4 regions of the Desulfobaculum senezii genome follow, and region 2 is predicted to be linked to each of the others. Evidence: predicted binding sites of a transcription regulator. Region 2 holds the regulator's gene; each other region holds the start of a gene.
What was found. Region 2 encodes sigma-54, which starts transcription at its own class of promoters, with help from an activator protein. Its sites were predicted from a motif close to CTGGCACGGNNNNTGCTT; they were not measured.

Region 1: a site for sigma-54 is predicted at 1,893-1,910, ahead of flgF (flagellar basal-body rod protein FlgF). Genes of this name have one in related genera too.
Region 3: a site for sigma-54 is predicted at 5,882-5,899, ahead of ACYQ2T_RS13150 (DUF5320 domain-containing protein). Genes of this name have one in related genera too.
Region 4: a site for sigma-54 is predicted at 5,107-5,124, ahead of ACYQ2T_RS00615 (NifB/NifX family molybdenum-iron cluster-binding protein). Genes of this name have one in related genera too.

The regions. Positions count from the first base shown of each region.
Region 1 is NZ_BAAHYU010000002.1:1,336,971-1,344,474, forward strand. Features, by position in the region: gene nusA (transcription termination factor NusA) at 1-935, opposite strand, end outside; gene ACYQ2T_RS06815 (ribosome maturation factor RimP) at 972-1,460, opposite strand; tRNA gene ACYQ2T_RS06820 (tRNA-Gly) at 1,542-1,617, opposite strand; gene flgF (flagellar basal-body rod protein FlgF) at 1,949-2,725, shown strand; gene flgG (flagellar basal-body rod protein FlgG) at 2,743-3,525, shown strand; gene flgA (flagellar basal body P-ring formation chaperone FlgA) at 3,550-4,575, shown strand; gene ACYQ2T_RS06840 (flagellar basal body L-ring protein FlgH) at 4,603-5,298, shown strand; gene ACYQ2T_RS06845 (flagellar basal body P-ring protein FlgI) at 5,399-6,496, shown strand; gene ACYQ2T_RS06850 (peptidoglycan DD-metalloendopeptidase family protein) at 6,497-7,504, shown strand, end outside.
Region 2 is NZ_BAAHYU010000002.1:1,561,264-1,568,767, reverse strand. Features, by position in the region: gene rapZ (RNase adapter RapZ) at 1-167, opposite strand, end outside; gene ACYQ2T_RS07800 (PTS sugar transporter subunit IIA) at 170-619, opposite strand; gene hpf (ribosome hibernation-promoting factor, HPF/YfiA family) at 616-1,173, opposite strand; gene rpoN (RNA polymerase factor sigma-54) at 1,280-2,734, opposite strand; gene lptB (LPS export ABC transporter ATP-binding protein) at 2,959-3,681, opposite strand; gene ACYQ2T_RS07780 (LptA/OstA family protein) at 3,683-4,186, opposite strand; gene lptC (LPS export ABC transporter periplasmic protein LptC) at 4,189-4,755, opposite strand; gene ACYQ2T_RS07770 (KdsC family phosphatase) at 4,752-5,294, opposite strand; gene kdsA (3-deoxy-8-phosphooctulonate synthase) at 5,284-6,096, opposite strand; gene pyrG (CTP synthase) at 6,262-7,504, opposite strand, start outside.
Region 3 is NZ_BAAHYU010000003.1:932,905-940,408, forward strand. Features, by position in the region: gene ACYQ2T_RS13120 (cation diffusion facilitator family transporter) at 1-124, shown strand, start outside; gene ACYQ2T_RS13125 (metal ABC transporter ATP-binding protein) at 212-1,054, shown strand; gene ACYQ2T_RS13130 (metal ABC transporter permease) at 1,051-1,875, shown strand; gene ACYQ2T_RS13135 (histidine kinase dimerization/phosphoacceptor domain -containing protein) at 1,961-3,139, opposite strand; gene ACYQ2T_RS13140 (class I SAM-dependent methyltransferase) at 3,289-3,903, opposite strand; gene ACYQ2T_RS13145 (alpha/beta hydrolase family protein) at 4,153-5,763, shown strand; gene ACYQ2T_RS13150 (DUF5320 domain-containing protein) at 5,971-6,267, shown strand; gene ACYQ2T_RS13155 (FmdB family zinc ribbon protein) at 6,360-6,608, shown strand; gene ACYQ2T_RS13160 (nitrite/sulfite reductase domain-containing protein) at 6,824-7,462, shown strand.
Region 4 is NZ_BAAHYU010000001.1:137,859-145,362, forward strand. Features, by position in the region: gene ACYQ2T_RS00595 (Tim44 domain-containing protein) at 1-898, opposite strand, end outside; gene ACYQ2T_RS00600 (peptidylprolyl isomerase) at 1,075-1,353, shown strand; gene ACYQ2T_RS00605 (TetR/AcrR family transcriptional regulator) at 1,460-2,050, opposite strand; gene ACYQ2T_RS00610 (methyl-accepting chemotaxis protein) at 2,241-4,547, opposite strand; gene ACYQ2T_RS00615 (NifB/NifX family molybdenum-iron cluster-binding protein) at 5,135-5,476, shown strand; gene ACYQ2T_RS00620 (DUF2721 domain-containing protein) at 5,699-6,151, opposite strand; gene ACYQ2T_RS00625 (MetS family NSS transporter small subunit) at 6,647-6,739, opposite strand; gene ACYQ2T_RS00630 (sodium-dependent transporter) at 6,746-7,504, opposite strand, start outside.

The DNA.
Region 1 (7,504 bases), 220 kb from region 2:
TGATCGTCGGGCACGACGACTTCAAGCATGTTCTCTTCCTCATCCACCGTAATGCGGGAGATAACGGCGGGGGAGAGGGCGTTGACAGCGTAGGTTGCTACATCCGGGCTCCACACGACAATGTCGATGCGTTCGCCGCGCAGTTCCTGAACGATGTTCTGGATGCGCGAGCCACGGATGCCGACACATGCGCCCACGGGATCGACGTCCCTGTCGCTGGACTGGACGGCAACCTTGGCGCGGCTGCCCGGATCGCGGGCGACACCGAGAATGCGCACGGTGCCGTCTGCCACTTCGGGCACTTCCCTCTTGAAGAGGGCGGACATGTACTCCGGGCAGGAGCGGGACACGATGACCTGCGGGCCACGGCCCTCGCGGCGTACCTCGGTGAGGTAACACTGCACGCGGTCGCCACGCTTGTAGCGCTCTCTGGGAATCTGCTGGTCCTTGGGCAGAAGGGCTTCCGTTCTGCCAAGGTTGATGATCCAGCCGGCCTTGTCGCGGCGCTGGATGATGCCGCTGATGATTTCGCCGACGCGGTCCTTGTATTCCTCGTAGATGATTTCCTGCTCTGCGTCGCGCATGCGCTGGATGATCACCTGTTTGGCAGACTGGGCGGCGATGCGTCCGAGGTCTTCGACGTTCAGGCGGAAGCCCAGCTCGTCGTCAACCTGCGCACCGGGATCATGTTCCTGTGCGTCTTCGATAGTGATTTCGGTTGCCGGGTCGTTGACCTCTGCGACAACCGCTTTGAACTGATATACTTCGATTTCGCCGGTTTCCTCATTGAGGCTGACTTCGATGTCGATGTCATCGCCGTACTTGCGTACGACGGAGGAGCGAACGGCTTCTTCAAGGGTATCGACGAGCAGGTCGCGGTCGATGCCCTTGTCTTTGCTGATCTGTTCTATGGCTTTTTTCAGTTCCATACTCATGGAAAAACCTCCAAGCTCGGCTTGCCGATTGAAGTCCTAGCCTTTTCTCCCCTTGGCGCCGGGTTCCGGAAACGCATAGCGGAGGTTAGCCTTCTTAATCTCGTCCCAGTTGCACGAGAGTGCATCTGTCCCATCATTAATGGTAATGGTCTGCCCATCGACGGAGACGAGCTTTCCGGTATATCCCTTTTGGCCTTCCAGAGGCTCCAGCAGGGTAACGGACACATCCTGGCCCACGTAGGCAGCCATCTGGTCCGCAGAGAAAAACTTGCGATTCAGTCCCGGCGAGGAGACTTCCAAGGTGTACTTGCCTGGAATGAGGTCTTCCACGTCAAGGGCCACGCTGAGGTCGCGGGAGAGGCGTGCACATTCGGCGATGGTGACGCCGTCGTCTGTTTCAACGTACACGCGCAGGACGGAGCGGTTGTCGTTGCCCGCAAGGTCGATGCCCCACAACCACAGGCCCTGTGCTTCAGCCATGGGCCTGATCAGGTCATCAAGTTCCTGAATCAGATGTGTGTTCATAGTGTGATCTGCCTGAAAAAAAAAGTGGACCGCGAGGTCCACTCGTCTCATTTTGGAATAGATCCGAGGGGTTAGAAGTTCTGGAGCGGGTGACGAGGTTCGAACTCGCGACTCCAAGCTTGGGAAGCTTGTACTCTACCAGCTGAGTTACACCCGCGCCTCGGAACGAGACGAAATACCAAATTGAGGCACCTTGTCAAGCGTCCAGGGTAAAATCCGGTAATTTTTGATTTTGCCTCGCGCAGAAAAAATGCCGGATTCACGGACGGCTTTGCGTGGGCGCAGCCGCCAACACGCAATCAATTACCATAATATAGAACAGGGTTAAACCCTTTTGAAAGAGAAATCCCGTATGAGAATGGTTCTCATGCGGCGGGCTTTGGTGCGCGCCGGCGCAGACGCAGAAAAATGCTGTGGCATACCGAATTCCTTTTGGCGCGGTACTTGCTTCTCTAGGCACAGGAAACTCGCGCCAAGGAGGCGGAAAAATGCAAGACGGTATGTATAGCGCGCTTTTCGGGGCTTTGACCCAAGAGCACCGCATGAACACCATCGCCAATAATTTGGCGAACGTGAACACCACCGGCTACAAACGCGACCGGATGGCCTTTCGTGACGTGTTCGTTCGTTTCGCTCATGACGTGATTCGGGAACCGGTTTTGAACGTCCGTTCCAAGCCGCTTTTCCCGGAACCGGACTATCTGTCAAAAGTCCGCATAGCGGAGTCGCGCATTGATTTTAGTCAGGGGAGTATGAAGAAGTCGGACAACCCGCTGGACCTTGCCATCTCGGGCGAGGGCTTCTTCAAGGTCCGCAACGACAACGGCGACTACTACACTAGAAACGGCCACTTCACCGTGGGGCCGGACGGCATCATCGTCAACGCGGACGGGCATCAGCTCCTCGGCGAGGGCGGCCCCATTGCCGTGCCGCCCAGCACGCGCCTGAGCGTGACGGCGGATGGTCAGATTTTCGCCGACGGCGAGGCGCTGGACGCCATCCAGCTGTCCACGGTCAGCAACCTGACCGCCCTGCGCAAGGTGGGGCAGAACCTTTTCGAAATCCACCCCGACCGTCAGGCCGTTGAAGAACCGGCACTGGAGGCGCAGGTGGCACAGGGCTACCTCGAGGCCCCCAACGTCGAGGTCGTGACCGAAATGGTCAAGATGATCGAAACCCAGCGCTCCTTCGAGGCCTATCAGAAGGTTATCACCACGTCGAAGGAGACGGACTCCAACGCAATCAATAAGGTCGGCAAGGTCTGATCAGGAGGCTACTCACCATGATGCGATCCTTATGGACGGCCGCGACGGGCATGGTCGCCCAGCAGCTCAACATTGACGTCATCTCGAACAACCTCGCCAACGTGAATACCATTGGCTTTAAAAAGAGCCGGGCGGAGTTCGAGGACCTGATGTACCAGAACCTCAAAATGGCGGGTTCCCCGACCGACGGCGGCGGCTTCACCCCCACCGGCCTGCAGGTTGGTATGGGTGTCAAACCCACGACGGTACACAAGTTTTTCACCCAGGGTGACTTTCAGAACACCAACAATCCGTTGGACATGGTCATCGAGGGCGATGGCTTCTTTCAGGTGGATATGAACGGTGAGCAGGCCTACACCCGTGCCGGTGCGTTCAAGTTGGACAACGAGGGCACTGTTGTGACGGCCAACGGCTACACCCTGCAGCCCGAGTTCACCGTGCCGGTGGACACCGCCAACATCGTCATCACGGACAAGGGCCATATGGCGGCCTTGGACAAGAACGGCGAGGAACTGGCGGCAACGGATATCCCGCTCTACACCTTCGTCAATCCCGCAGGCCTCAACAGCATCGGCAAGAACCTGTATCTGCCGACCGAGGCATCCGGCGACGCCACCGAAGGCACCCCGGGCGAGGACAACGTTGGCACCGTCGCTCAGGGTTTCATTGAAATGTCCAACGTCGAAATCGTTGACGAAATGGTGCAGATGATCGTTGGCCAGCGCGCCTACGAGGTGAACTCCAAGGCTGTGACCACCTCGGACCAGATGCTCCAGATTGCCAACCAGCTGAAGCGATAGCATGACCGAGCCAAGGAGGATGCGATGAATATGACACGCGACACCGCAGCAGGACGCAGGCTGTCGGACTTTGCTCCGGTGCTGGCGACCCTTATTGGGGCGCTGGTTGTGCTGTGCTGGCTGTTCGTTGCCGTGGCGCAGGCCGGGGAGACGCGGCCAACGTGGCGCATCGCCGTCCGGGACGCCGCAGTGGTGCAGGGCGATGTCGTGCGTCTTGGCGAGATTGCGTCCCCCGTGGGCAACCTGAAGCCCGATGAGTGGAAGGTGCTGGCGGCCACGGAATTGTGGAAGGCCCCGCGTGAGCGCGGCGACCAGACCAGCATCCCCCGTGAAAAGCTGCAGCGCATCATGGACTACTACCTTGAGGACTACGGCGAACTGTGCATTTTGCCCGGTCGCCTCGTGGTCCAGAAGGGCGGCAGGCTGGTGCGGCGCGATGGACTCATCAAGGGCATCGTCGAAACCTTGACGCCCAAGCTGAAGGCCATGCCCGGCGAGAATTCCCTGCGGGATTACCGCCTGCCGGATTATGTGTTCCTGAGCGACAGCCAGAATACGCTGAAGTACGAGATCACCGGCGATATAGAGCCGGGGCGTCTTTCGCTGCAGATTCTGGAGATGACCATGGACGGGCGGCTGTGCCGCCGCATGACGGGTACCGCGTTTGTGGACTCATGGCGCTCCGTGGCGTGTGCGGCCAAGCCGCTGAACCGCCGCGAAACCGTGACGCCGGATAAGGTGACCTTCATGCGCAAGAACGTGGCCTACCTGCGCAACGCGCCGTGGGACGGCAAGACCATGGGCGTGCGAGTGATGCGCTCCGTGGGCGAAGGGCAGGTCATCTACGCCGAGATTCTCGACGATGTGCCGTTGGTCTCGCGCGGGGACAAGGTCACGCTGCTTTTTGAAGGGCGGAACATTCAGCTTGCCGTGACGGCCAAGGCCCTTGAGGACGGCCGCTTCGGCGAAACCATCGTGGTGCGCAATCTGCAAAGCAACCGCGAGGTGTCCGGCGTCGTCCGCGACGGCGGTTCTGTGGTCGTGCGCTAGCACGGCCCAATATGGAGGAAGGAGACAATGAGAAAGAACGTGATACTCCTGTTGGCCGTTGTTGCCCTGTTTGGGTGCACGCCGCAGCAGAAAGTCAGCCAGCCCATGCCCGTGCTTAACAGGCCCATGGAACAGGCGCCGCCGCCGGAGGTGAACCCCGGCTCGCTGTACAGCCCGGATGACGCGGGGTTCCTGTTCTCGGACAACCGCGCCCGCCGCGTTGGCGACATTGTGCAGGTGAACATCGTCGAGACGTCCAACGGCAAGCACACCGCCGATACCACGTCGGACCGCGACTCGACCATGAGCATGAACATCACCGGCTTCTGGGGCCGCTCCAAGGCGGAGCTTCCCGGCGTGGGCAGCATCGGTAACGTGGGCGAGACGCCCATCGTTGGCGGCACCGTAGCCAATACCTTTGAAGGAACGGGCGAGACGAGCCGCACGTCCAACGTCTCCGCCACAGTGGCGGCGCGCGTGGTCCGCGTGATGCCCGGCGGCCTGATGCAGATTGAAGGCGCGCGGCAGGTGAAGGTCAATAACGAGACGCAGGTACTGGTGGTTCGTGGACTCGTGCGCGGCAAGGACATCCGCCCGGACAACTCCGTCACGTCCAACTACATCGCCAATGCGCAGATTGAGTACTACGGTCAGGGCGTGCTTGCCGACAAGCAGCGTCCCGGCTGGCTGACCCGTCTGCTGGATAATGCGTGGCCCTTCTAGCCGCGCTCGCATCGAGAAACCGGAGAGAGACATGAACCAAGGCATTACCGCACACCGCCAGATTCCGCGCCGTCCTGCCGACAGGACACTGGTGCACATTATGACGTTTGCGCTGGCGCTTGTGCTGGCTGCGGGAAGCTGCCTGTGGCCCGCCAAGGCCGAGGCCGTGCGTTTGAAGGATTTGGCCACCTTTGCAGGTGTGCGCTCCAACCAGCTGGTGGGCTACGGCCTTGTGGTTGGTCTGAGCGGCACCGGCGACAAGAAGAAATCGCGCTTCACCATCCAGTCCATGGTCAACATGCTGGAAAAGATGGGTGTGGCCGTAGACAGCGCCACCCTCCAGCCCAAGAACGTGGCCGCGGTGATGGTGACGGCCAAGATGCCGGTTTCCGCCCGTCCCGGCTCCCAGCTTGATGTGACGGTGTCGTCCCTTGGCGACGCCAGCAGTCTGCTTGGCGGCGTGTTGCTGATGACGCCGCTCAAGGGCATTGACGGCAAAATCTACGCGCTGGCGCAGGGGCCGATGGTTCTTGGCGGCATGTCCGTTGACGGACAGGCCGCATCCGCGCAGAAGAACATCCCCACCGTAGGAGCCATCCCCAACGGCGCCACAGTGGAGCGCGCCGTGCCCTTTAAGTTCAACACGCAGGACGAAATGGTTCTGCATATGAACAACCCCGATTTTTCCACCACCATGGATGTGGTTGAGAAGATCAACCAGACCATGGGGCAGGAGTATGCCCGCGCCGATGATATCGCCACCATCAAACTCGCCATTCCCGAGGAGTTCCGTGGCAACCTCGTCCCGCTGATGGCATCCCTTGAGAATCTGGAAGTCAGCCCGCAGGGCAAGGCCAAGGTTGTGGTGGACGAAAAGACCGGCACCGTGGTGCTTGGGCGCGACGTTCGCCTGTCCAAGGTGGCTGTGGCCCATGGCAGCCTGCAGATTGTGGTGCGCGAGGGACAGGACGTGTCCCAGCCCACAGCGCCCTTTGGCGGCGGCGAGACCGTGGCTACACCGCAGACCGACATCGCCGTGCAGGAAGAGAACAAGCGCCTCATGCTCATGGAGGGGGCAACCCTTCAGGAACTGGTGGACGGCCTGAACTCCATTGGCGCAACCCCGCGCGACCTTATCTCCATCCTGCGCACGCTCAAGTCCGCTGGCGCTCTGCACGCGGAATTGGAGGTCATCTAAATGGTAGGCCCGAAGCTGAATGCCGAAGCCGCCATGATGCAGGCCGACCAGAGCGAAGCGCTGAAGCGTAAGCTGGGTCTGGATCAGTTGCGGCGCCAGCTCGCCACCGGCGAGACGGAAGAAAAGAAGCTCCGCAAGGCATGCGAGGGCTTCGAGGCGGTGTTCATCAATAAGCTGTGGAAGCAGATGCGCACCAATGTCCCGCAGGAGGGCTACCTCCATAGCCGTGAGGAAAAGTTCTACGTGGGCATGTTCGACCAGAAGCTGGCCGAAAAGCTCGCAGACTCCGGGGGCGTTGGCATTGGCGATATGCTGTTCAACCAGCTGCGCGAGCAGCTCCTTGACGGCAGTCGTACCGCGCGCACCGTGCGCAAGTCTCCGGAGGAACTGAATCCGCTGGAGATGCCGGAACGTGCGGATGCGGCGCAGGCCTCGGGCATCAATATCAAAAAGAAGCCGCCCCTTGAGGTGGTTTCCGAACCGGAGGAGGGCGGGGCCAAGCGCCCCGCCGCCCCGGCGCCCGAACCCGTGCGCGAGCCGCAGGCCGTGGTTGATGACGCCGCCGTGGTCGCGTCCGTCAAGAAGGACCGCCTGCCAGCCGCCGCGCCGCCGGAACTGATGGCCAAGGCCATGCAGCTTGCCGCGAGCATCGAGTACCAGCACGCCCGCACCTCGGCAGGTGCGCCCCCGGACCTGAAGGCCGAGCCCGTTGCGGCGCCTGCCGCACCGGTGGAGCGGGGGGCCCTGTCGTGGCCCGCGCTTGGAACGGTGCAGGGCGAATTCGGGTGGCGGACGGACCCGGTGACCGGCGCACGGGAGTGGCACCCCGGCCTTGATATTGCCGGGCGCGAGGGCGACCCCGTGGCCGCATGCTGGGGCGGAAAGGTCGTTTTTGCCGGAGAGCAGGGGCGCTACGGCCAGACCGTGGTCATAGAGCACCCCGGCGGATGGCGCAGTATGTATGGGCACAACCAGAAAAATTTGGTTGAAATTGGTCAGGTTGTCGAA
Region 2 (7,504 bases):
AGGTCCACGAATTCGGGGATGACATCCGGGGGCAACCCGTCCACGGAGACGAAGCCAAGGTCCTCAAAAACCTTCAGGGCAGTGGATTTGCCCGCTCCGGAAAGACCAGAGAGGATAATGACGGGAAAATCCGGCTCGGTGGCCGCTCCCGGCACGACAGGTTCCATGCTTAGGCTCCCTTGATAAGGCGGACCAGTTCGTCCTTATCGCCAGCCTCCAAGAAGGCCGTGCGGAACTTCTCATCCTTAAGGGTACGGGAGATGTGGGCAAGGATGCGCAGGTGCATCCCGGCCACCTTTTCCGGCGCAAGCACAAGGAAGAAGATGTGGCAGGGCTTAAAATCCAGCGCATCAAAGTCAACGCCCTCGCGGCTTCTGGCGGCAACGACGACGATGTCGTCCAGCCCCTCCAGCTTGCCGTGGGGGATGGCGATGCCGTCGCCGATTCCAGTGGTGCCGAGGGATTCCCGTTCCAGCAGGACGTCCTTGGCCTGTTCAGGGTCAATGCCCTGCACATGCTGCGCAGCCCCGGCCACAAGTTCGGCCAGAACCGAAGACTTGGTTCTGGCCGAAAGTTCAGGGAATATCAAATCGCTATCGACAAAATCTCCGAGCTTCATTCGTACATCCCGGGATCAATGAGGCCGTACTCGCCGGTCTTGCGGCGGTAGATGACATTGACCCGTTCGGTTTCAGCGTTGCGGAACACGAGGAAATCATACTTGAAGGTGTCCAGCTGCATGGCGGCCTCGTCGGCCATCATGGGCTTGGGCGTGTAGGTGTCGGCCTGCACGATGACAGGGCCGGATGCGGCGTCCATGTCCTCGGCGTCGAATCCGCCAAGGGCGGCGACGTCCTCCTGGCGCACGGTATCGCGCGCGCGGCGGCGGTCCTTGTCCTTTTCACGCATCTTGCGGACCTGTGCGGACATCTTGTCCAGCACAAGGTCGATGGAGGAGTACATGTCTTCCGATTCCTCAACGGCGGACATGTTCATATTGTCCCCGGCAAGCGAGACCTCCGCGATGTGGCGAAACTTCTCCACACTCAGGTTGATCTGCAACTCGGCATTGCCGGTATCGGCGTACTTGATCAGCTTTTCAAAGCGCTTGCGGGCATACTGCTTGAGATGGTCCGAAGGCTCGAAATTCTTAAAGGTCAAGCTGATGTTCATCGACGATCCTCCTTAACTGCTGGGGTTGGATCGAATACTCACCATAGAGGAAAGTGTACTTGCATTCAGCCTGAAAATAAAGGGTGTTGTCGCCGCTCCGCCCCTCCTAAAAGACCTGCTTGCGTTTGGAGGAGGACGGTATGCCGAGGGAGCTGCGATATTTGGCAACAGTTCGCCGTGCGATGTTGACCTGAAGCCGCCCTTTGAGGATCTCGGCGATTTTCTCGTCCGAAAGAGGCTTTTTGGTATCTTCCTTTCCGATGAGTTCCTTGATGTGTGCCTTCACGCTCTCGGAGCCGACCTGCGATCCGTCGTCCATACCGAGGGCGCTGTTGAAGAAAAATTTCAGCTCGAACACGCCATGGGGCGTGGACACATACTTGCTGGTGGTAATGCGGCTGATGGTGGATTCGTGCATCTCGATGTCATCGGCCACATCCTTGAGGATAAGGGGCTTCAGACGGGTCACGCCATGCTCAAAGAACCCACGCTGGAAGCGCACAAGACTCTCCATAACCTTATAGAGGGTCCGCTGGCGCTGGTACAGGCTTTTCATCAGCCACTGGGCGGAACGCAGGCGCTCGTGCAGGTATTCCTTCTCCGGCGCGCCGCGCCCATCCTTCACGGAATCAAGATAGAAATCATTGACCGTCAGCTGCGGCAAACCGTCGTCATTGAGCACGATGACGAAGTCATCCTCGTACTTGTAGACGTGCACATCCGGGCTGACGTACTGCGCCTCGCCACTGCCAAAGGCAGCACCGGGCATGGGGTCGAGGGTTTGCAGAAAGTCGAGGTATTCCTTGAGGCCTTCAAGGGTGAGGCGGAACTTGCGCGCCAGCGGCTTGTAGCGGCGCTTTTCAAGGTCCTCCAGGTGGTCGCTGACGAGGGAGTGCAGGATGGGGTCGTCGTAGCCGTTGACCTCCAGCTGCACAAGCAGACACTCGCGCGGGTCGCGGGCGGCAACGCCCACGGGGTCCATGCGCTGGACGCGGTGCAGCGTTTCCTCCACGGCGTCCACGGAGCACTTGGCTTCCTCGGCGATTTCCTCAACGGTGCTTTGCAGGTAGCCCTGCGAGCCAAGGTTGCCAAGGATGACCTCTGCGATGTTCACCTGCTCCGGCGTCATGTCCGAGAGGCGGATCTGCCATTCCAGATGCCCTTCCAGCGATGGCTTGGACGAAAGGCGGGCCTCAAAGGACAAGCCCTCCTCCGGGATTTCCGCTTCACGCGCCGAGGACTGCCGCCCCGTGGAAGAGAACTCCCCGAGGTAGTTTTCCCAATCCGCGCCCTGCATCGCGTCCTGATCGCCAACGCCATCGGCCATGGCTTCGCCGTTATCTACGGCTTCTGCCGACCGGGCGTCCTGCTCGGCCTCGGCCTTCTCCTGCGACGGCTCGACGGCGGCCTCCTCCAGAAGGGGATTCTCGAGGAGTTCCTGCTGGACCATGTCCACCAACTCCACGCGGGAGAGCTGCAGCAGCTTGATGGCCTGCTGCAACTGCGGTGTCATGACCAGTTGCTGAGAGAGCTTGAGTTGTTGTCGTAGTTCAAGTGCCATGTTGGCTTATGTCTTCTTGCGAAATGTTGGCGTTGCAGATTCCGTATCAGGCTGCCCCGTCAAAGGGGGCGGAAGTGCGACAGTGCCTACGGCATCTAAAAAAAATGGTGCTTGTGCGGACTTCGTTACCGACCGCACAAGCACCATGCCACATTCACAACAAGCTTGCAACCAAGACTGGCAAGGTTCTTGAATATAGGGATTTATATAGAATTTCCGGAAGGTTACAGGCAGAACGTCTCGCCAAGGTAGACCCGGCGAGCCTTAGGATCGGCACAAATTTCTTCCGGAGTGCCGCTCAGGATGATGCGGCCTTCGTAGACAAGGTAGGCCCTGTCGCAAATACGCAGGGTTTCGCGGACGTTATGGTCGGAAATGAGCACGCCAATGCCCTTCTCTTTCAGCCCGCGTACAATTCCTTGTATGTCATCCACGGCGATGGGGTCAATCCCCGCAAAAGGCTCATCCAGCAGCATGAATTTCGGATTCAGAATAAGCGCGCGGGCGATCTCGAGCCGCCTGCGCTCACCGCCGGAGAGGTGCATGGCCTTCTGGTCCGCAAGGCGCGTGATGCCAAGCTCGTCCAGCAGCTGGTCCGCGCGCCGCTTCTGCTCTGCGCTGTCCAGCCCGCTCTGCTCCAGAATAATCTCCAGATTCTGCCGCACGGACAGCTTTTTGAAGATGGAGCTTTCCTGCGGCAGATAGCTCATGCCGAGGCGGGCGCGCTCGTGCAGGGGCAGCATGGTGATGGCCTCGTCGTCAAGGTGCACTGCGCCGCCGTTGGGCTTGATGATGCCCGCCAGCATGTAGAACGTGGTGGTCTTGCCCGCGCCATTAGGGCCAAGCAGACCAACAACCTCGCCCTGCGCCACATTGACGGCGATATCCTGCACAACCTTGCGCTGCCCATAGATCTTGCACAGATCATTGGCTGAAAGGACACTCATGCTACTTGCCGCCCCCGTCAGCCGGGGTGAAGAAGATGGCTTCCACGGGTGCGTCGCCGCTTTCCACTTCGCTACGGTTATCCTTGAGCCACAGGCGGATAATCTTGCCGGCGATGCTATTTTCGCCATCCTTGAGCACGGGCTTGCCGGTGAGGGTCAGCAGACCATCTTCGGCGGTGTACACAGCCTTGCGGCAGGTGCCGGTCTTGCCCTCGCGCTTCAGGCGTACGTTGCCGGTGGCGACAATTTTCCGGATGGTTCCGGGCGTATCCGGCGTATTGGACGGGGTGAGGTGCACTGTCATCTTGTCGGACCAGATTTTCATATCCGGCCGGGTGACGAGCACATCTCCCGTAAAGACGACGGTCTTGCCGCTTTCGTCGTAAACGGTTTTCTGAGAGGTGATTTTGGTCGGTACGGTATCGGCGGCCGCGGCAAAGGCCAGCGAGGCCGCTACGAGCACACCCGCAAGAGCGAGTGCGGCGGTGCGTGCAAACGTCTTCAAGGCTACTTCTCCCTGCCCGGGGCGGCCATGCCGTCCATGACGGACTCCACGCCCCCGGTGGCGGTGATGACATTGGTGGAAAGATCATAGACGACTTCCGGCGCGCGGAGGGTCATGCCCTCGCGCACAATGCGGACATCCTCGCGGAGTGTGATAATCCGCGCCTCGCCGTCATAGTTCAGACGCTTGGAATACACTGTGGTATCGCCACTTGTCACGACAACTTCGGGCCACAATTCCGCAGAACCCGTCGCCTGATCAACGCGCCCCTTGGGGGCAACGATATGCACAGGCTCGCGGCCCTCCTTGGTCCAGTCGATGACGGGAGCCTCAACCGTGATGCGGCCGTCCTGCTTTTCGTAGTCGGCGCTCTCGGCCTTGAGGGTCCACAGGGAGCCGTCACCGGCGCTGCGGGTGAGTTCCACGCCCTGCATGGCCATATCCACAGGCGGGGCGGTGATGGGCACATCATCCACAGATGCGCCGCTCCCGCGCCAAATGATATAGGCCCCGCCAAGCATGGTCACAAGGACCAGCACCGCGACAAGGAGCATACGCGCTCTGTTCATCGCTGTTTCCACTCCGCCCACAGGATGTCCAGCTTGCCCTGTGCATCAAGGATAAAGCGGATGGCGTCGCGCACTGCGCCGTTGCCGCCCCGGCACTCACTGACCCACACGGCCATGTCGTGAATTTCGGGCTGGGCGTTGGCCACGGCCATGGGCAGGCCCACGTTGGCCAGCGGCCCGGCGTCCACCCAATCATCACCAAGGTAGGCTACCTCGTCCATGGTAACGCCATGGGTATCGCAAATCTTCTGGAGCAGCGGAATCTTGGCCGTGTGGCCCGCGTAGTAGTCCTTGATGCCCAATTCGCGCACGCGCTTTTCCACGGCTTTGGACTTGAGGCCCGTAATGACGGCCACCACAAGGCCTGCGCCCTGCGCCAGCTTCACGCCAAGGCCGTCCTGCACGTTGAAGCGCTTGGAGACGTGCCCGGATGCGTCGTAGTACAGACCGCCGTCGGTCAGCACGCCGTCCACGTCCAGCACCAGCACGCGCACGTTCTTCGCGCGCTCCTTGGCGGCGGCAGTCAGCTTAGCACTCATGGGGCAGCTTCCATAGGTTGTCGAGGTCGCGGACAAGGGCGTCCAGCTTTGTCAGCGGCCACGAGTTGGGTCCGTCGCACAGGGCGGAATCCGGGTCGGGGTGCGTCTCAAGGAACACACCGTTTGCGCCAGCGGCAACAGCGGCGCGCGCCAGCATGGGCACGTATTCGCGCTGTCCACCGGAGCAGCCGCCCTGCCCGCCCGGAAGCTGGACCGAGTGCGTGGCATCGAACACCACGGGGCAGCCAAGGCTCTGCATAATCGCCAGCGAACGGAAGTCCACCACCAGATTATTGTAGCCAAAGCTGGCACCACGCTCGGTGAGCCAAATCTTGGAATTGCCTGTGGAGCGAACCTTTTCCACTACGGAACGCATGTCCCACGGGGCAAGGAACTGGCCCTTCTTCACGTTGATGATTTTGTCCGTCTTGGCGGCGGCCACCAGCAGGTCGGTCTGGCGGCAGAGGAAGGCGGGAATCTGCAGAACATCCGCCACCTCGGCCACGGCTTCGGCCTGCTCCGGGGAGTGGATGTCGGTGATGACGGGCAGGCCCGTCTCGGCCTTGACCTGCGCCAGCATTTCCAGCCCGCGCTCCATGCCGGGACCGCGGAAGCTGGTGACGGAGGTGCGGTTGGCCTTGTCGAAAGAGCTTTTAAAAATGGCCGCAATCCCAAGGTCCTTGGAGATTTCGGCCACTTTCCTGCCCGCTTGCAGGGCGATATCGAGGTCTTCCAGCGCGCACGGCCCTGCGATGAGGAACGGATGCGCGCACGAATGCGTGTAGAGTTCGGATGCAGTCATCATAAGCATACCCTTTTCTGCGGGGGAAGGAGGACGGGGCGCGGCGGAAGGAGTGCCGCAAGGGGCACCCAGCGCAGTGGCCCCGCTACAACCGGCGCACCGCACGCCTTCGCGCAGGTGGCGAAGGCGTGCGGGAGCGAGTCCGGTAAATGACTGGTCAAAGAGCTATTTGCCCTTTTTCTGGCCCTTGGCGGCCTTGATGAAGTCCCTGAACAGCGGATGGGGACGCATGGGATTGGACTGGAATTCCGGGTGGAACTGGCAGCCGAGGAACCACGGGTGATCCTTAACTTCCACAATCTCCATCAGCTCGCCGTCCGGAGAGGTACCGGAGAAGACGAGGCCGCTCTTCTGGAGCTTTTCCAGATAATCGTTGTTGAATTCGAAGCGGTGGCGATGGCGCTCGCTGATGTTTTCCTCAGCGTAGGCCTTGCCAGCAAAAGTGCCCGGAACGAGCTTGCAGGGGTACGCGCCAAGGCGCATGGTGCCGCCCTTGTTGCTGCTTTCGTCGCGGCGCTCCACGCGGCCGCGCTGGAAGTCGTACCACTCCTTCATCAGGTAGATGACCGGATCCGGCGTGTTCTGGTCGAATTCCTCGGAGTTGGCGGCGTCGATGCCGGCAACGTTGCGGGCGTACTCGATAACAGCGCACTGCATGCCGAGACAGATGCCGAAGAACGGAATCTTCTTCTCACGGGCGTAGCGGATGGCCTTGATTTTGCCTTCCACACCGCGGGAGCCGAAGCCGCCGGGGACGAGGATGCCGTCCAGGCCCTTGAGCTTCTTTTTGGCGATGCTTTCGTCCGTGATTTCCTCGGAATTGATGTAGGTGAGGTTCACGGTCACATCGTTGGCGAAACCGCCGTGGATGAGGGCCTCATGCAGGCTCTTGTAGGCTTCCTTGAGGTCCACGTACTTGCCCACGATGCCGATGGTGACCTCTCCCTTGGGGTGGTCAATCTTCTCGGCCAGTCCGGACCACTGGGCGAGGTCCGGATTTTTGGCGGGCAGGCGCAGCATGATGGCGATCTTCTGATCAATACCTTCCTCGTAGAAGGCCAGCGGCAGCTTGTAGATATTGTTGATGTCGCGGGCACAGAACACGGCGTCGGGGTCCACGTTACAGAACAGCGCGATTTTGCCCTTGAGGTGTTCGTCCAGCGCCACTTCGCTGCGGCAGATCATGATGTCGGGCTGGATGCCGATGGAGCGGAGTTCCTTAACGGAGTGCTGCGTAGGCTTGGTCTTCACTTCACCGGCGGCGGCAAGGTACGGAACCAGCGTCAGGTGGATGTAGAGGCAGTTTTCCTTGCCAAGGTCAATACGCAGCTGGCGGATGGCTTCGAGGAACGGCAGGCCCTCGATGTCGCCGACGGTGCCGCCAATTTCAATGAGGGCAACGTCAAGG
Region 3 (7,504 bases), on a different contig from region 2:
CGCGGGGCGCACGGCCGCCTTTGTGCTGCGCGAGGCGGGCGTCCGGCTGGTGGACGCCAATGGCAGTGTGTGCGAGGCCGAACCCGAGGCGGAAGGCGCCCCGGAGGACACCGCAGGTGCTTGACAGAATTTGGACCGGGATTACAACACGTTCTTCCGTTGAATGATGATGGAGCGGTGCGTCCGCTCTTTTTTTCGCCGGAGGCGAACTGTGAACGATACTGTGATTGCAATGCAAGGCGTCAGCTTTGCCTATGACGGGGGCGGCCGTATTCTCGACGGCGTGGACCTTTCGGTCCAGCGTGGGGACTATTTGGCGGTGCTTGGTCCCAATGGCGGGGGCAAGAGCACGCTCCTGAAACTGCTGCTTGGCGCGTTGACGCCGGTCAGCGGCACCGTGCGCGTGCTGGGCGAAAGGCCGGGCCGCGTGGTTTCGCGCATTGGCTATATGCCGCAGCTGAATGAGGCCGCGCGCGACTTTCCCATCAATGTGGAGCGGGTGGCGCTCATGGGCCTTATCGGCCAGACCGGACGCGGGTGGTTCTTCTCGCGCGAGGAAAAGCGCCGCGCGCATGAGGCGCTGGACCGTGTGGGCATGCTGGAATACCGCACCCGGCGCATAGACCGCCTCTCCGGTGGCCAGCGCCAGCGCGTGTACATCGCCCGCGCCCTTGTGTCCGACCCGGAACTGCTCCTGCTTGATGAACCTACAGCCAGCGTGGACGCCGCGGGCCGCTCCGGCCTGCTGGAACTGTTGTCGGAGCTGAATGCGGATATGACCATCGTCCATGTGAGCCACGACCTCAGCATCGTAGCCGCAGGGGCGCATACCGTGGCCTGCGTGAACCGCACCCTGCATTTCCATGACCGGCCCGAGATTACGCGCGACATGCTCATGATGATGTATGGCAGTGAACCCGAGGGCTCGTGCCCGGTGGAGGTCTTTGCCCATGGGGACGTGCCGCACCGCGTTGTTGCGCCCTGCGAACACAGCGAGAACTGGGGCGTCACCGTGCCCGGCTCAGCCACAAAGGATGCCGGAGGCCGTGGATGATAGAAGCGCTGCAGTTTGAATTTATGCAAAACGCCCTGATGGCGGCCATGCTGGCCAGCATCGCTTGCGGGGTTATTGGCTCGCTTGTGGTGGTGAACCGCATTGTGTTTCTGTCCGGCGCTGTGGCCCATGCGGCATACGGCGGGCTGGGGCTTGCGTCGTTCATGGGCTGGCCCGTGTTGCCCTGCGCGGTGGGTTTTTCCGTGGCGGCCAGCGGGGCCATGGCCTCGGTGACTGCGCGCAATATGCAGCAGGCGGATAGCATCATTGGCGTGATGTGGGCCGGGGGCATGGCGCTGGGCATGATTTTGCTCGACTTCACCCCCGGGTACAACGTGGACCTGATGAGCTTTCTGTTCGGCAGCATCCTTGCCGTGCCCACGCAGGATTTATGGCTGATGGCGGGGCTGGACGTGCTGATTCTGTGCGTGACGCTGACGCTGTATAAGGACTTTGAGGCCATGTCCTATGATGGCGCGTTTGCGGGCGTTCGCGGCGTGCCGGTGGTGGCGCTGCATTTTGTTCTGCTGGCGATGATTGGCGCATCCGTGGTGATGGTCATCCGCGTGGTGGGGCTTATTCTTGTCATTGCGCTGTTGTCCATTCCGCCGGGCATTGTTGTGCACCGCGCGCCGTCGCTGTTCTCCATGATGTGGCGGGCGGCGCTGCTTGCGGCGGGCTTTTGCGTGGCGGGGCTGGCGCTGGCGTATGTGTTTGACCTGACCTCCGGCGCGGCGATTATTGCCGTGGCGGTGGTTGTCTACGCCGTGTGCGGCCTTGGCGCGCGCGTGCAAAAGCGCCGCGCCATGAAGCGCCTGTAGCGGGCGGCGGTACTGAAACGATGCGAAACGGGCCGGGAGGCAATGCCTCCCGGCCCGTTTTACGTTCTGTGGCGGAAGTGGCGGGCTACACGCCAAAGCTGATGATAAAGGCGGTTCCGCTCTCTGTGCGGACCGCAAACTCGCCGTGCAGCTGGGTGACGAGGTTGACCACCAGTTGCATGCCGAGGGTTTCGGAGTCCTCGGGCACAAAGCCGCTTGGCAGCCCCGCCCCGTCGTCGCTGACGCGCAGTTCCACGCGCGAGCCGTTGGAGGCCAGCGACACGGTAAGGGTGCCGGATTCATCCTCACCCCATGCGTACTTGAGGGCATTGGTGACCAGCTCATTGATGATGAGGCTGGTGGGGATGGCGCTGTCCACGGGCAAATAGACGTCGTCGACTTGCAGGTCCAGCTGAATGGTGCGCTGGGGCGAGTGGTAGGTCTGCATCAGGTAGCCGACGAAATTGACGAGATACTCGTGGTAGTCGATGCGGGCGAGGTCCTGCGACTGGTAGAGCTTTTCATGCACGAGGGCCATGGATTTCACGCGGCTGCGGCTTTCCGTAAACACGGCGCGGGCGTGGTCGTCCTCAATGTGCTGGGATTGCAGGTAGAGCAGGCTGGAGATGATTTGCAGGTTGTTTTTGACGCGGTGGTGGATTTCCTTGAGCAGGACTTCCTTTTCGCGCAGGGAATCGATGAGGCGCTGCTCGGCGCGTTCACGCTCGCGCATTTGTTCGTTGAGGCGGTGGTTGGCTTCCAGCAGTTCGCGGGTGCGCAGTTCCACGTCGCGCTCCAGCTCCTCGCGGTAGCGCACGCGGCGGTGCAGGTTTTTGGCACGGGTGAGCGCCTTGGTGACGGACCGCTCCAGAATGGACATGTCCTGAATGGGTTTGGTCACATAGTCCCACGCGCCAAGGCGCAGGGCTTCGATGGCGTCGTGCAGAATGCCCGTTCCGGAGACGACGATGACGGGCGTTAGCGGCGATTCACGCGTGACGCTGGCCAGCACGTCCAGTCCATCCACCTCCGGCATGCGCAGGTCCACCAAAATGAGGTCCGGCTGTTTATTGCGGAAGACGTCCAGACCAACGCGGCCGTTTTCGGCTTGCAGGACCTTGTATCCACAGTCCTCCAGAAAAGCCTGAATGCTTTCCCGGATCATGGCCTCGTCGTCAATGGTCAAAATGGTGATGCCCGCGGCCTGTTCAGGGGGGAAAATGTCGCTTGCGGGCGTGGTGGACGTCATATCGGAGTCGCTCATCCTGTGTGCTCCTTGCGCGGTTGAAGACGAAGAACCTCAAGCCGGACCACGGAGTTATATGCGCCAGAGTCTACTGCATAGTGAAGAATGGAGTCAAAGCGTTTGTGGATGGCGGGCCTTCTGGGGCGCGGCCGGGAGCATGCGGCGCCTTACGGCTCTACGCGCGTGATAAGGGCGTGCAGCCAGCGCTGGTGGCTGCGGCCGGGGCGCGTATCGGGCGTGGTCCACACCCGGTCAAGGCGCAGGGTGGGCTGGTCCTCCACAAGGCGGCGCATTCTGTCCTCGTCGCAGCGGGAGAAAAACAGCGTTCCGCCACGGGCCATGCCTTCGTCCGCGCCATATTTGAAGGAGACATACAGCGTGCCGCCAACAATAAGGGCGCGTCCCAGCCGCTCCAAGGCGGTGGGCAGGTCCGCATGGGGCACATGCAGCAACGAGGCATTGGCCCACACGCCGTCAAAGGCCTGCTGCCACGGAATGTCGTGAAAGGCGATGTGGTGCACCGGCAGGCCCGTGTGCGCGCGGGCTTCGGCCACCATGCGGGCGGAGGCGTCGCAGGCCGTGACATCATGTCCGCGCCGCAGGAAGACGAGGGCGTCGCGCCCGGAGCCGCATCCGGCGTCCAGTATGCGCGCTGGGCTTGGCAGGGCGGCGAGAAACGGCTCCCACGCGTGGGAGAGGTCAAGGTCTTTGGTCTCGGCCGTGAAGGTCTTGGCGTTGGCGTCGTAGTAGTCTGTGACGTTTTTGTGGATGCGGTGGTTCATTGGCGTCTCCTGCGGGTCAGCATAGTGGCCCGGATTTGGGGAGGCAAGGGCTGACTATGGCGTGCGCGGCGGCTGGGGAAGCTGGGCGCGGGTGGCCGCGAAGGGGCAGGATTTTCGCGGCGCGTGGCGCAACGGCGTGCAACATATGAAGATACTGCGCTTTATGCCGCTCTGGAACTGGTGTAGACTGGAGGGACCCGCGCCGGGTGCGGCATACCGCCGCGCCGCGCGCCGTGAAGGAGCGGCTGGATGCGTTGGCTTCGGATACTCTGCGCCGTGGCGTCCACGGCCCTGCATGTGACGGTGCTTGCCGCCGCCATCTGGCTCGCTGGCGTGGAGTTGCGGCTTATTCCCATGCGTCCGGACGTCTACACCGTGGACATTGTGGACCGCGTGCCGCCGCTGGTGGCCGAGGTCCAGCACCCTGCGACGCCGCCCGTTCCGCCGCCGCCAGAACCGCCTCAGGAGCAGACCACCGCCCATCCGGCGAAAAAACCCGTGACGGCGACGCCGCCACAGCCCCAGACACCGCCGCCCGCGCCGCGTCCGGCGGCGTCTTCCGAGCCCTCTGCGCCGCCATCCGCTCCGGCATCTGATCCCCCATCTGGCCCTCCAGCTGTTCTGCCGGATACGGGGCCGCCGCAGCCCAGCGCTCCCAAGGCCGTGAGCAGCCATGGCGCCGCGTCTGCACCTCCGCCACCAAAGCCCGCCCCTTCACAGCCCGCACCAGATGACGGGCCCGCCATGCCCGGCGCCTACACCGACGAGGATGGAACCGTGCATGTAGGCGGCCTGCGCGGGTTTGCGGGATTCGCCCAAACCTTTGCGCTGGAGCGCTGCGGCGCGGATACCTTTGTGCCCGGCGATTATTTCGGCCACTACCACATGGGCGGCGAGCGTTTCGTCAGCATCATTGACGGCCGCGACGCCTTTGACGCCTTCTTGTTCTACGACTCGCAAACCGGGCTCTTCAAGGCGCTGCGGCGCGATGGGGAAATGGTTTTTGCCTACGGGGCCGACTTTTTGCCCGAGGAACCTGTGGAAGGCGTCGTGACCATCCTGCCCAAGAAGGACAGGTACAACAATCCGCTCATCAAAAAGCCCGCCCAGCTGATGTGGATGCCGCCGGATCCGCCCATGGAATACGGCACACGCATTACCTTTACGGAGGAGCCAATCACCATCACCAATGAGGGAGTGCGGCTTCAGGGCACCATCGTGCGCAGGCCGGATGTGCCCATTCGCGCGGCGTTTGTGCTGGTGCACTGTGAGCATTGCACCCCGCAGGAATCGGCCCTGTCCATGGCGCGTCTGCTGGCCCTGCGTGGGTGCGCGGTGCTGGTGTACGACGGGCGTGGATGCGGCGGGTCGGACGTGGTGACGGGTCCGCTGACCCGGGCGCATCAGGTGAGCGACGCCCTCGCGGCGCACAGCGCCCTGCGCGCGGCGATGGAGTTGTCCGAATCCCGCGTCGGGCTGTGGGGTGACGAGGGCGGGGCCGAGCTGGCCCTGCTGGCGGCGAAGAAACTGGAGCAGGGCTTTTTGGTCTGCTCCCTTGTGACGCGCGGCCCAGCCCGCCGCACCGGGCAGGTGACATTGGCGCCGGAGGGGCTGAAGGTGCCGTCTTTGTGGCTTTGCGCCGGGCCGGACCCAGCGCAGTCGTGGCGGGAGTTGCGGCGGCGCCTTGGCGCGGTGGATGGGGCGTCGAGCCGTTTTGTTGCCCTTGGGGGGCTGCAGGATGCGGCGGCCCATCCGGAGACCGTGCTTCCTTTGCCCCTCCGGTATGGCGCGGCGTTTACCGGCTGGAGCGATAAGCAGGGCCTGCCGCGGCCCGTGTCGCGCCGGGTGCGCACCAAGTAAGGGGAGGGGCGCAGAGTACGCCGCCTTGAGGCTGGTGTAGGGCGAAAAATGCGCCTTGTCCTCGGGGTGAGGTGACTGTTGCTGCGCATAGTCGCCTTATATAATAGGAAAACATCCTGTGGCATGCCTTGTGCTGTGGAGACAGGAAGAAGAAGCGCATGGACGCGTTTCTTCCCCATGCAGTCACAACAGCAAAGGAGGAACGCTATGCCTGGGTTCGATGGAACAGGTCCTCTTGGTCAGGGACCGCGCACTGGCGGCGGTTTCGGGCGCTGTGGCTCGGCGGGGCCTGCTGGCCCTACGGGCGGCGCGCCTCGCGGTATGGGACGCGGCTGTGGCCGTGGTTTTCGTGGTGGCATGGGCGGCGGCCGCGCCATGGGGCGCGGGAGCGGTTGGGGCGGCGCTCCGGCAGGCTCGCGCGCCGCGCTGGAGCAGCGCCTGAGCGCGCTGGAAACCGAGGCCGCCACCCTGCGTCAGGCCCTGCGCCGCGAGGGCGACGACTAGCCCCCATCCCGCGCCGACGCGCGCGGGGAAACGTCTACACAATTCGCCCGGAAGCAGGTCCGCTTCCGGGCGCAGAGTTCAGGAGGGAAAGAATGCCGATTTATGAATACAAGTGCCCGTCGTGTGGCAAGGTCTATGAGGCATTGCAGATTGGGGACGCCCCGGTCCAGCCGTGCGAATTCTGCGGCGCTGAAGGCGGCGAGCGTCTGCTGTCCACCAGTGCCTCAAGCGTTGGGCGCAGCACATCCCGCACGCCGGATGCCGGCGGGCACGGGTGCTGTGGCAGTCGTCCTTCGGACAAGGGCTGCGTGCCCGGTTCCTGCTGCGGCAAGGTCCACTGACCAGCGGCGGCCATCATCTTTTGCGGCCCGGAGTCCTGCGGACTTCGGGCCGTTTGTGCGTCTGGATAGCCCTGTGCGAGGGGGGATTTGCGGTTGCAGTGCGCCGCGGTTTTGGGCAGAGTGCACAGCTCGGCGCGGCACTGCCGCGCCTTGGCAATTTCCCAGAACTCCATGCCCGCAAGCCCTGCGGGACACATATTTCAAGGAGAATCCAGATGTCTAACCTCCCCGCGAGCTGCATTGCGCAGCGCGATAAGGAGACCTACGCCGTGCGCATCACCCCGCGTTCCGGCGTGGTGACCCCCGATGAACTGGAAGCCGTGGCCAAGGTTGCCCGCGAGCATAATGTGCCGCTGGTGAAAATCACCTCTGGCCAGCGCTTTGCACTCATCGGCCTGAAGGAAGAAGCCGTTAATCCTGCCTGCGAGGCCCTGCCCTACAAGCTGGCGGGCCACTACGTGCAGGCTTGCCCCGGCAATGCATGGTGCAAGTTCGGCACGCAGGATTCCCTCGCCATGTCCGACGCCATCGACCAGCGCTTCTCCAGCGCCGCAGTGCCCGCCAAAATTAAGTTTGGCGTGTCCGGTTGCCCCATCTGCTGCGCCGAAAGCTATGTCCGTGACATTGGCCTTGTTGGCAGCCGTAAGGGCTGGACCATCGTCCTCGGTGGCAACTCCGGCAGCCGTGCCCGCATCGCCGACGTCCTCACCGAGGGCCTCAGCACCGAAGAGGCGCTGGACTGTATCGACCGTTTCCTCGACTACTACCGCGAGAACGGCAAAAAGAAGCAGCGCGTCGCCCGCTTCGTGGAAGCCCACGGCATTGACGCCATCCGCGAGGCCCTCGGCCTCTAGTCAGCCCCGCGCTGACCACCCCCGTATGAAAAAGGCGGGACC
Region 4 (7,504 bases), on a different contig from region 2:
GCTGTTGGATACCGTCGAGTCGCCACATGTCGCTTTCGTTGTGTTCATTTCTAGCGAAGTGCCAGACTTCTCGGACCTGTTCGGAGCCGGAGGCGGCGTCTTCACGCATGAAGGCGTCGAAGAACACGGTGGCGACGATTTTGCCGTCCATGGGCTTTACTTCGAGCAGTCGGGCGTTGAGCATGAGGATTTCCGTTTTGGACGGATTGGGATCCTGCTCGGCCTGCTGGCGGATTTCGTCCATGACGGCGGGGGTGGCGAACTGGGCGATATCGTTCAGGTCGCGGGCATCCCAGGACTGCTGCAGGCGGTTGAAGGCGACTTTGGCGCCTTCGAGGAATTCATCGGTATTGAAGCCGTCGGGGACGGAGACGGATTCCTCTTGCGGCTGCGCCTGAGCGCCAAGGGCGCCCCAGCCGGCCTGAGCGCGGCGTGCGGCGTCGGATTGTGCGTAGTCACCACGTGCGGAAAAATCGGGGCCGGCTCCACCGTTTGACAGACCTGCTCCTTGTCCTGCGTATTGCGTGGCGGCGCGGCGCCTGCTGCGGAAGAGCTTGAGGAGGAGGAAGGCGAGGCCACCGAGCAGGAGCAGGTCCATGAACCCGCCGCCGGCGAAGGGATGGCCGAAGAAGAGGGAGCCGAGCAGGGAGCCAGCCAGCAGTCCACCGAGCATGCCGCCCATGCCGCCGAAGCGGGAGCGGCTGTTGTTCACTGCCGCGCCGGAGCGGGAGGAACGCTGTGTGGGTGAGATGGGCTTGGAGTAGCCTTTGTTAAAGCTTTTGCTCCCGCCGAAGGATCGTCCCCCGCCGAAGCGTCGTGCGTCGGAAAAGTCTGCACTAATGGCGACTATAGCGACGACGACGAGGGGAACAAGAAGGAATTTCAGCACGTTGTTCATAAAGTCATCCGTTTTTAGAATTGCACATCTCTTCGGATATATGGCGCATTGCGGGGGTGTCAAGGCATACCGGACAGACTTGCATCCCGGCGCAGTGCGTGGCAGTGTTCGCCCTTCCTGCGGCAACGATGCCGCGTTATTTCCCATTTCACCATTTGAACAAGGAGCGACACGCTATGGCAACGTGTACCGCAAGCCACATTCTCGTTGAGACCAAGGAAGCCTGTGAAGATCTGCTGCAGCAGATTCAGGACGGCGCTGATTTCGCAGAGCTCGCCAGCAAGCACTCCAAGTGCCCTTCCGGCCAGCGCGGCGGCGACCTGGGTTCCTTCCCTCCCGGCATGATGGTGCCGGAGTTTGACACCGTCTGCTTTAACGAGGAAGTGGGCTCCGTCCATGGTCCTATCCAGACCCAGTTTGGCTACCACCTCATCCACATCCGCGAGCGCGGCTAACGCGCTGTGCGCCGCTGCTGGGCAGCGGCATGTGATGAGTACAGATGAGCCGGGGCGGCATTGCCGCCCCGGCTCATTATTTTTTGTGGCGTGGGATGTGTGGGCGCTAAACGGAGAGCAGGCGCTCCAGCGTTTCGCGCACGGCATCGGGGCCAACGTAGTCGTCGGGCAAAAAGTCGAAAAAGCGCATGCGGGTCAGGCCGAGGACGAGGGAACACAGCATGGCGCTGGTGGTGACGACGTCGATATCGGCGCGGATGGAGCCTTCGGCGATGCCTTGCTTAAGGGCGCGGCGGATGCTGCCGAGGATGAAGTCGTGAATGGCGCGCAGTTCGTCTTGTACTTTAGAGCCATTGTCCCCGGCGCGGGTTGGCGCGTCGCGGAAGATGAGGGCAAAGTTGCGGCGGTTTTCACGGACGTAGTTGGAGTAGACCTCCACCACACAGCTGATGCGGGCGAGGCCGCTTTGACAGTGGCTTTGGGTCATGGCGTCTTTGAGCGCCAGCTCCAATTCCTCGCGTACGCCTGTGATGAGGCTGAGGAAGATTTCGTCCTTGCAGGTGAAATGGCGGTAGATGCTGCCTTCGGATATTCCGGCTTCGCGGGCCAGCAGACTGGTGGGGGTATTGTTGAAGCCGCGTTCGGAAAACAGGCGCGCCGCGGCGTCGAGTATTTTATGTCGTGTTGTTTCGCTCACTCGGTTCGGTCCTTCCTTATGCGGATTGGGTGCTCACACAGGTCCTAGCCTCTGAGGGGAACTGCGTCAACCGGGGGAAAGCGCTTGGGGCGCTTTGTCGGTGGAAAAGTGTGCATGATCGGCACGTTGTCTATGCTAAAAAAGGGCCGAGTGTCCACTCGGCCCTTGTGGTGAAGAGGGGAGATGCGCACTACTGCTTCACGGAAGCAATCATTTCTTGCAGGTCGCTGGCCAGTTGCGCCAGTTGCGTGACGGATGTGGAGGAGTGCCCCATGGCCTCTGCGGTTTCTCCGGCAATACGGTTGATGTCGCCGGCGGAGTGGCTGATTTCTTCGCTGGCGGCGGACTGTTCCTCGGCCGCGCTGGCGATGGACTGCACCTGCGCGGTGGTTTCTTCCACCATGCCGCGGATGGATTCAAGGGCGGCCACGGCGTTGGCGGTGTGGGCGGAGATGCCTTCCATCACTTGCTGGGAGCGGTGCATGCCGTCCACAGTGGTGGCGGTGCTGTTTTGAATGGACTTGACGGCGTGGCCGACTTCCTTGGTGGCGGACATGGTCTTTTCCGCCAGCTTGCGGACCTCGTCCGCCACCACGGCGAAGCCGCGCCCGGCTTCACCGGCGCGGGCGGCCTCAATGGCGGCGTTGAGGGCGAGGAGGTTGGTCTGGTCTGCAATGTCCTCAATCACCTGCACGATGGTGGAGATGCCCGCGGCCTGCTCGCTGAGGGCCTGCATGGAGGTGTCGAGGGACGCAAAGTCCGAGGTGACTTCCTCGAACCCTTCGATAACGGCGGTGATGACCTCGGTGCCTTCCCCGGCGGTGGTGCGGGTGCGTTCGGCCACTTCGGCGGCGCTGGTGGCGTTGCGCGCCACTTCCAGCACGGAGGCGTTCATCTGCTCAATGGCGGCTGCGGCCTCACTGGCCATGTGCCGCTGCTCCTGCGCCCCGCGGGAGGACTGCTCCACCTGCGCGGAGAGCTCTTCGGAGGCAGAGGCCACCTGAGTGGACACGGACGAGGCGCGGGAGGCCACATCCGCGATGACGGCGCTTTGCTCCTCAATGGCGTGCTGCTGCTGGCGAACTTCTGTGAGGTCGAACCACATGGTCATGGCGCCGGTGCTGGCGCCGTTCATGTCGTGAATGGGGGTGGACACCACGGAGTAGACGCGCTTGTCGCCCTGCTGCGTGACGAAGTCCATTTCGTTCGCAATCTGCGTATTTTCCTTCAGGGCCTTGCCGAGGACGGTGGGGCGCGAGGCGTCGCCAAAGGCGAACTCGCCGGTGGTCATGCCGTGGAAGTCCTCGGGCGCGCCTGTGCGGCCTACGGCGTCCACCATGGCGGCATTCAGGAAGGTGATGCGCTCGGCGGTGTCGGCCACGGCGCAGGGCATGGCAATGCCGCCGAGAATGCCCTGTGCGTAGGAGAGTTTGCTTTTCAGTTCCTCGGTCATGGCGGTGATGTGGCTGGCGAGGCGCGCCGTTTCGTGGGTGAAGGACCCGGTGAGCGTGGCGCTGAGGTCGCCGGCGGCAACGCGTTCGGAAAAGGTGTTGATGGCGGCAAGTGGGCGGACCACAAGGCGGCGGAACAACACGCCCATGACGATGATGACGAAGAGGATGGCCGCCGCGCCGATACACAGCAGAACGTTACGAATGGCAGTAACCTTCACAAGCAGTTCGGCCTTGGGGGCGTTGAGCAAAACGCTCCATCCCATGCCTTCTGCGCGGCGGAAGACGCCGAGCTTGGTGACGCCGGCGAAGGTGTATTCCGTGGTGCCGTTGCCTACGTTTTGAATCTGCTGTTCCAAGGCGCTGCCGCGCGGGGCGTTGAACATGAGGGCCGGGTCGGGGTGGGCGATGGTGCGCATGTTTTGGTCAAAGACGATGGGGTAGCCATTGGTGCCGATGGTCAGGGACAGAATGTCGTTGGCGGCAAACCTGTCCCAGTTGGCGCAGACGAGAATGCCGCCCACCAACTCGCCGCCGCGCGTGACGGGCGCGGCAATGTTCATCACCGTGGCGCCGGTAAAGGGCGAGGGCGTAAGGTTCTTGTCCACAAAGGCTTCGTCGCCATTGGCGATGCCGCTGAAATAGGGCTCGTCCTTCACAATTTTGCCGCGGAGCTTTTGGCCGTTGGCATCAAAGCCGGAGACGACCTTGCCGTTGCGGTTGAAGAGCAAAACGGTGTCCAGCCTGTCGTTGGATTTGACGATGTCGCGCAACTGGCTGTTGACGATATAGGCGGTGTCGCGCACGGCGGCGTTCATCATGCCGCGCTGTCCGGCAAGGCTGCTGGCGATGGACACGCCTTCCCCTGAAAAGTCGTCAATCTCCTGCACGAGGGAGTCGGCCAGCTTGTTCATAAACGCGGTGTTGTTCGCCAGCTCCAGCTGATAGATGGCGTGGTTCGCGTACAGGACAATGGCCGCGACGGACAGCCCCACCACCACGACGACTGCCAGAATAAATTCCGTTGCTATGCTCTTTATCTTCACGACTCTGCTCCGTTGCTCTGCCGCGCGGCTTCTCTGCGCGGCAACCATCAAAACCGGGTGCGCCGTGCCCCCCACGGCGTGGCGCGATGTGTGGCCCGGATGTTTGACGGGTTGCGCTCGTCTCGTATGGCAAGCGGGTTATGTGTTGTGCAGTCCTCCAGAACATGTGCCCAGTGCGTCGTTGGTGCGGTGGCGCCGTCACCAGCATGCTGCGGATGAAAATCGCATCGCCCGTCTCCTCATCCGTTTGCGTAAAACGATGTTCCTTGTGCAGGGGATATCGGCAGGTTACGCGTTTTTTGTTAGGAGAGCGTTTACTTTGTGGTTTTGGATAAACGCCCGGTGCGGATGCGTCAATAGTGCTTTGCTCCAAAACGCGCTGGCTCCGGTGCTAGATTGGGATTGCCCCATATTGTTGCGTACGAAACGGAATGTGGCACACCGCTGAATATCCCCGTGGGGCGCGGAAAAAGACAGGCGGCGCATTTTGCGCCCTGTTTGCGGGGCCATGCGGCGGGCTTGAATGAGAAAATGGCGAGAAAACAGGATGTTTGAGCCTGTGGCACTGGCTTTGCTATGTTCCGGGCATGAAAACATACACACGATTTGCCATTTGCAGTGCGGGGACCACGCGCACAGCGCGTGTGGAGCCGGTGGTTGGGCGCGCCGACTACTTTTATATTTACGACACCGCCACTGGCGAGGAAACCGCCGTGCCCAATCCCCATAGGGACGAGCAGGAGGGCTGCGGCGTCAATGTGGCGCGGACGCTGGCGGAGCAGGGCGTGGAGGCGGTCTTGGCGGGCAATTGCGGCGCCAAGGCGGCGCGCGCCCTGCGCGAGGCGGGCGTGAAGGTCTCCTACCCCTTTACGGGGACGGTGGATGACGCCATTGCCGCCTTTACGGCCCTGATGCGCGAGGGCGTGTAGCCTAAAGCTGGCGGCGGAGTGGAAAACAGTTGCAACGCGGAGCGCGTGCGCGGCCATATTGCGCCGCTGCGCGCGTTTTGTGCGTGGCGCGCGGTGAACGCGCGGGGCAAGCGCCGCGTCAGCTGGGCAGATATGGACAGAAGAGGCGCGGGCGCGTGGGGCGGCTATGCCGTCGCAAGGGGCGCATGGCGCGCCCCTTTGCGTCAGACAAAGTCTTGGGCGCTACGTGTCGGAAGACGCGGCGTGCGGGTGCAGCTCAACCTGCAGGGAGTTGAGCGTCATGCGGATGTCGCACAGGAAGAAGACCATGGAAAAGACCAAGCAGATAATGGCGGCAAAGAACATGGCTTCAATGATGTTCTGCAACTGAAGCTCCACCACAAACGTGGCAAACAGGCACAAGATGATGACGCTGACAAAGAACACGCTGGACAGCGCAAGGCTGATGGCGGTCTGCAACACGCGGCAGCGCTTGAACAGCAGGTCAATCTGCTTGTGGAGCAAAACGGCTTCGGACTCGGATGCTGTCTTCAGCCTGTCCTGCAGGACGTGGATGCGGTCGATGGGTCGGCCTATCCGGTTGGTCATGGAAAGGACAATCAGTCCTACGCCCGATATCAGCACGCAAGGGCTGATGCAGGCTTGGAGGACACGTGTCAGTGCCTCGATGGTCATGTGTATCTCCTTAGGGTGGTAGTAGAGCGCTCGACCTCGCATGAGCGCAGCTTGGCGGCTTACGCCTCCGCCGCTAGGGGGTCAACGACGGCTTTGGGCGGCTACGCGCAAAAGCGCGCAACCTGCCACTGCCAGCGCCAGCCAGACGCACAACAATCTGAGTGTATCGCATGCGTATGCGCTTTTTCTGCCGCAGAGGCGAAAACGCCATGCAAAAACGTATAAAACCCATACGCTCGCCTTTGCAAGTGGCGCGAAATTGGGCGGCGTGTGGTGTTGTGTGTCGTCTGTGCGACTGTATTGTCGTGCCGGCGCATTGCCGTTTGGGATGAGTGGGCGGCCTGTACGGAGCGCCTTGGGGTCTGTTTCAGCAGGCGCCCCGCTCCAAGGGGGCATGAAAAACGGCGCGCGGTGCGCCCTTGCCGCGCTTCGCGCATAAAAAAAGGGAGAGCGCCCTCAGGCACTCTCCCATCCATTGCAGTAGCGAAAGGGTCGCTATTTCTTCATGGCCTTTTTCAGGCAAAGGGCGGCGCCGCCCCACGTGATGCCAAGGCCGATGACCATCATGATGATTGCTCCGGTCGTCATATCTTTTTACCTCTTGAGGGAGTTGTCGGTGTAGCCAATGTAGCCTGCGGGGCTGGTCTTGGCCTGCATGGCGATGCCGATGACCACGGTGGCCGCAAAGACGAGCCAGCCGAAGGACACGATGCTGATGAGCGAGTAGCCGCCGTACAGGGCCTTCAGGTCGCCAACGAGGTTGGTGACGAAGAGGAAGCCCAGCATGGGCACGGTGACGAAGCGCAAGCACACGCTCCAGACCGTACCAACATAGAATTCGGAGTTGCGGTTCACGTGGTCGCGAACCACATCAAGGTTGCACAGCCACGTGATGAGGAAGATCTCCACAACTGCGCCGCCCATGATGCCGAAGTTGTTGATGAAGTGGTCGACAATGTCGAGGATGAGCAGGCCCGCGCCGGAGCAGAACACCAGCGAGACCACAAAGCCCGTGCCGCAGATGATGTTGACGGTCTTGCGGCGGGTCCATTCCATTTTGTCCATGAAGGCCGAGATGCAGGCCTCAACAATGGAGATGTGCGAGCTGATGCCGGCCATGGTCAGCGCCAGGAAGAACAGCGTGCCAAACACGGCGGGCATGGGCATCAGGTTGATGGCGGTTGGGATGGTGATAAAGGCCAGTCCCACGCCGCCGGACACCACTTCGTTGACACCAACGCCCTGCTTGGCGGCCATGTAGCCGAGGACGGCAAAGATCATCACGCCGGCGGCCATGGAGAAGCCACAGTTGATGAACACCGTCATGCAGGCGTTATTGTTGATGTCGGACTT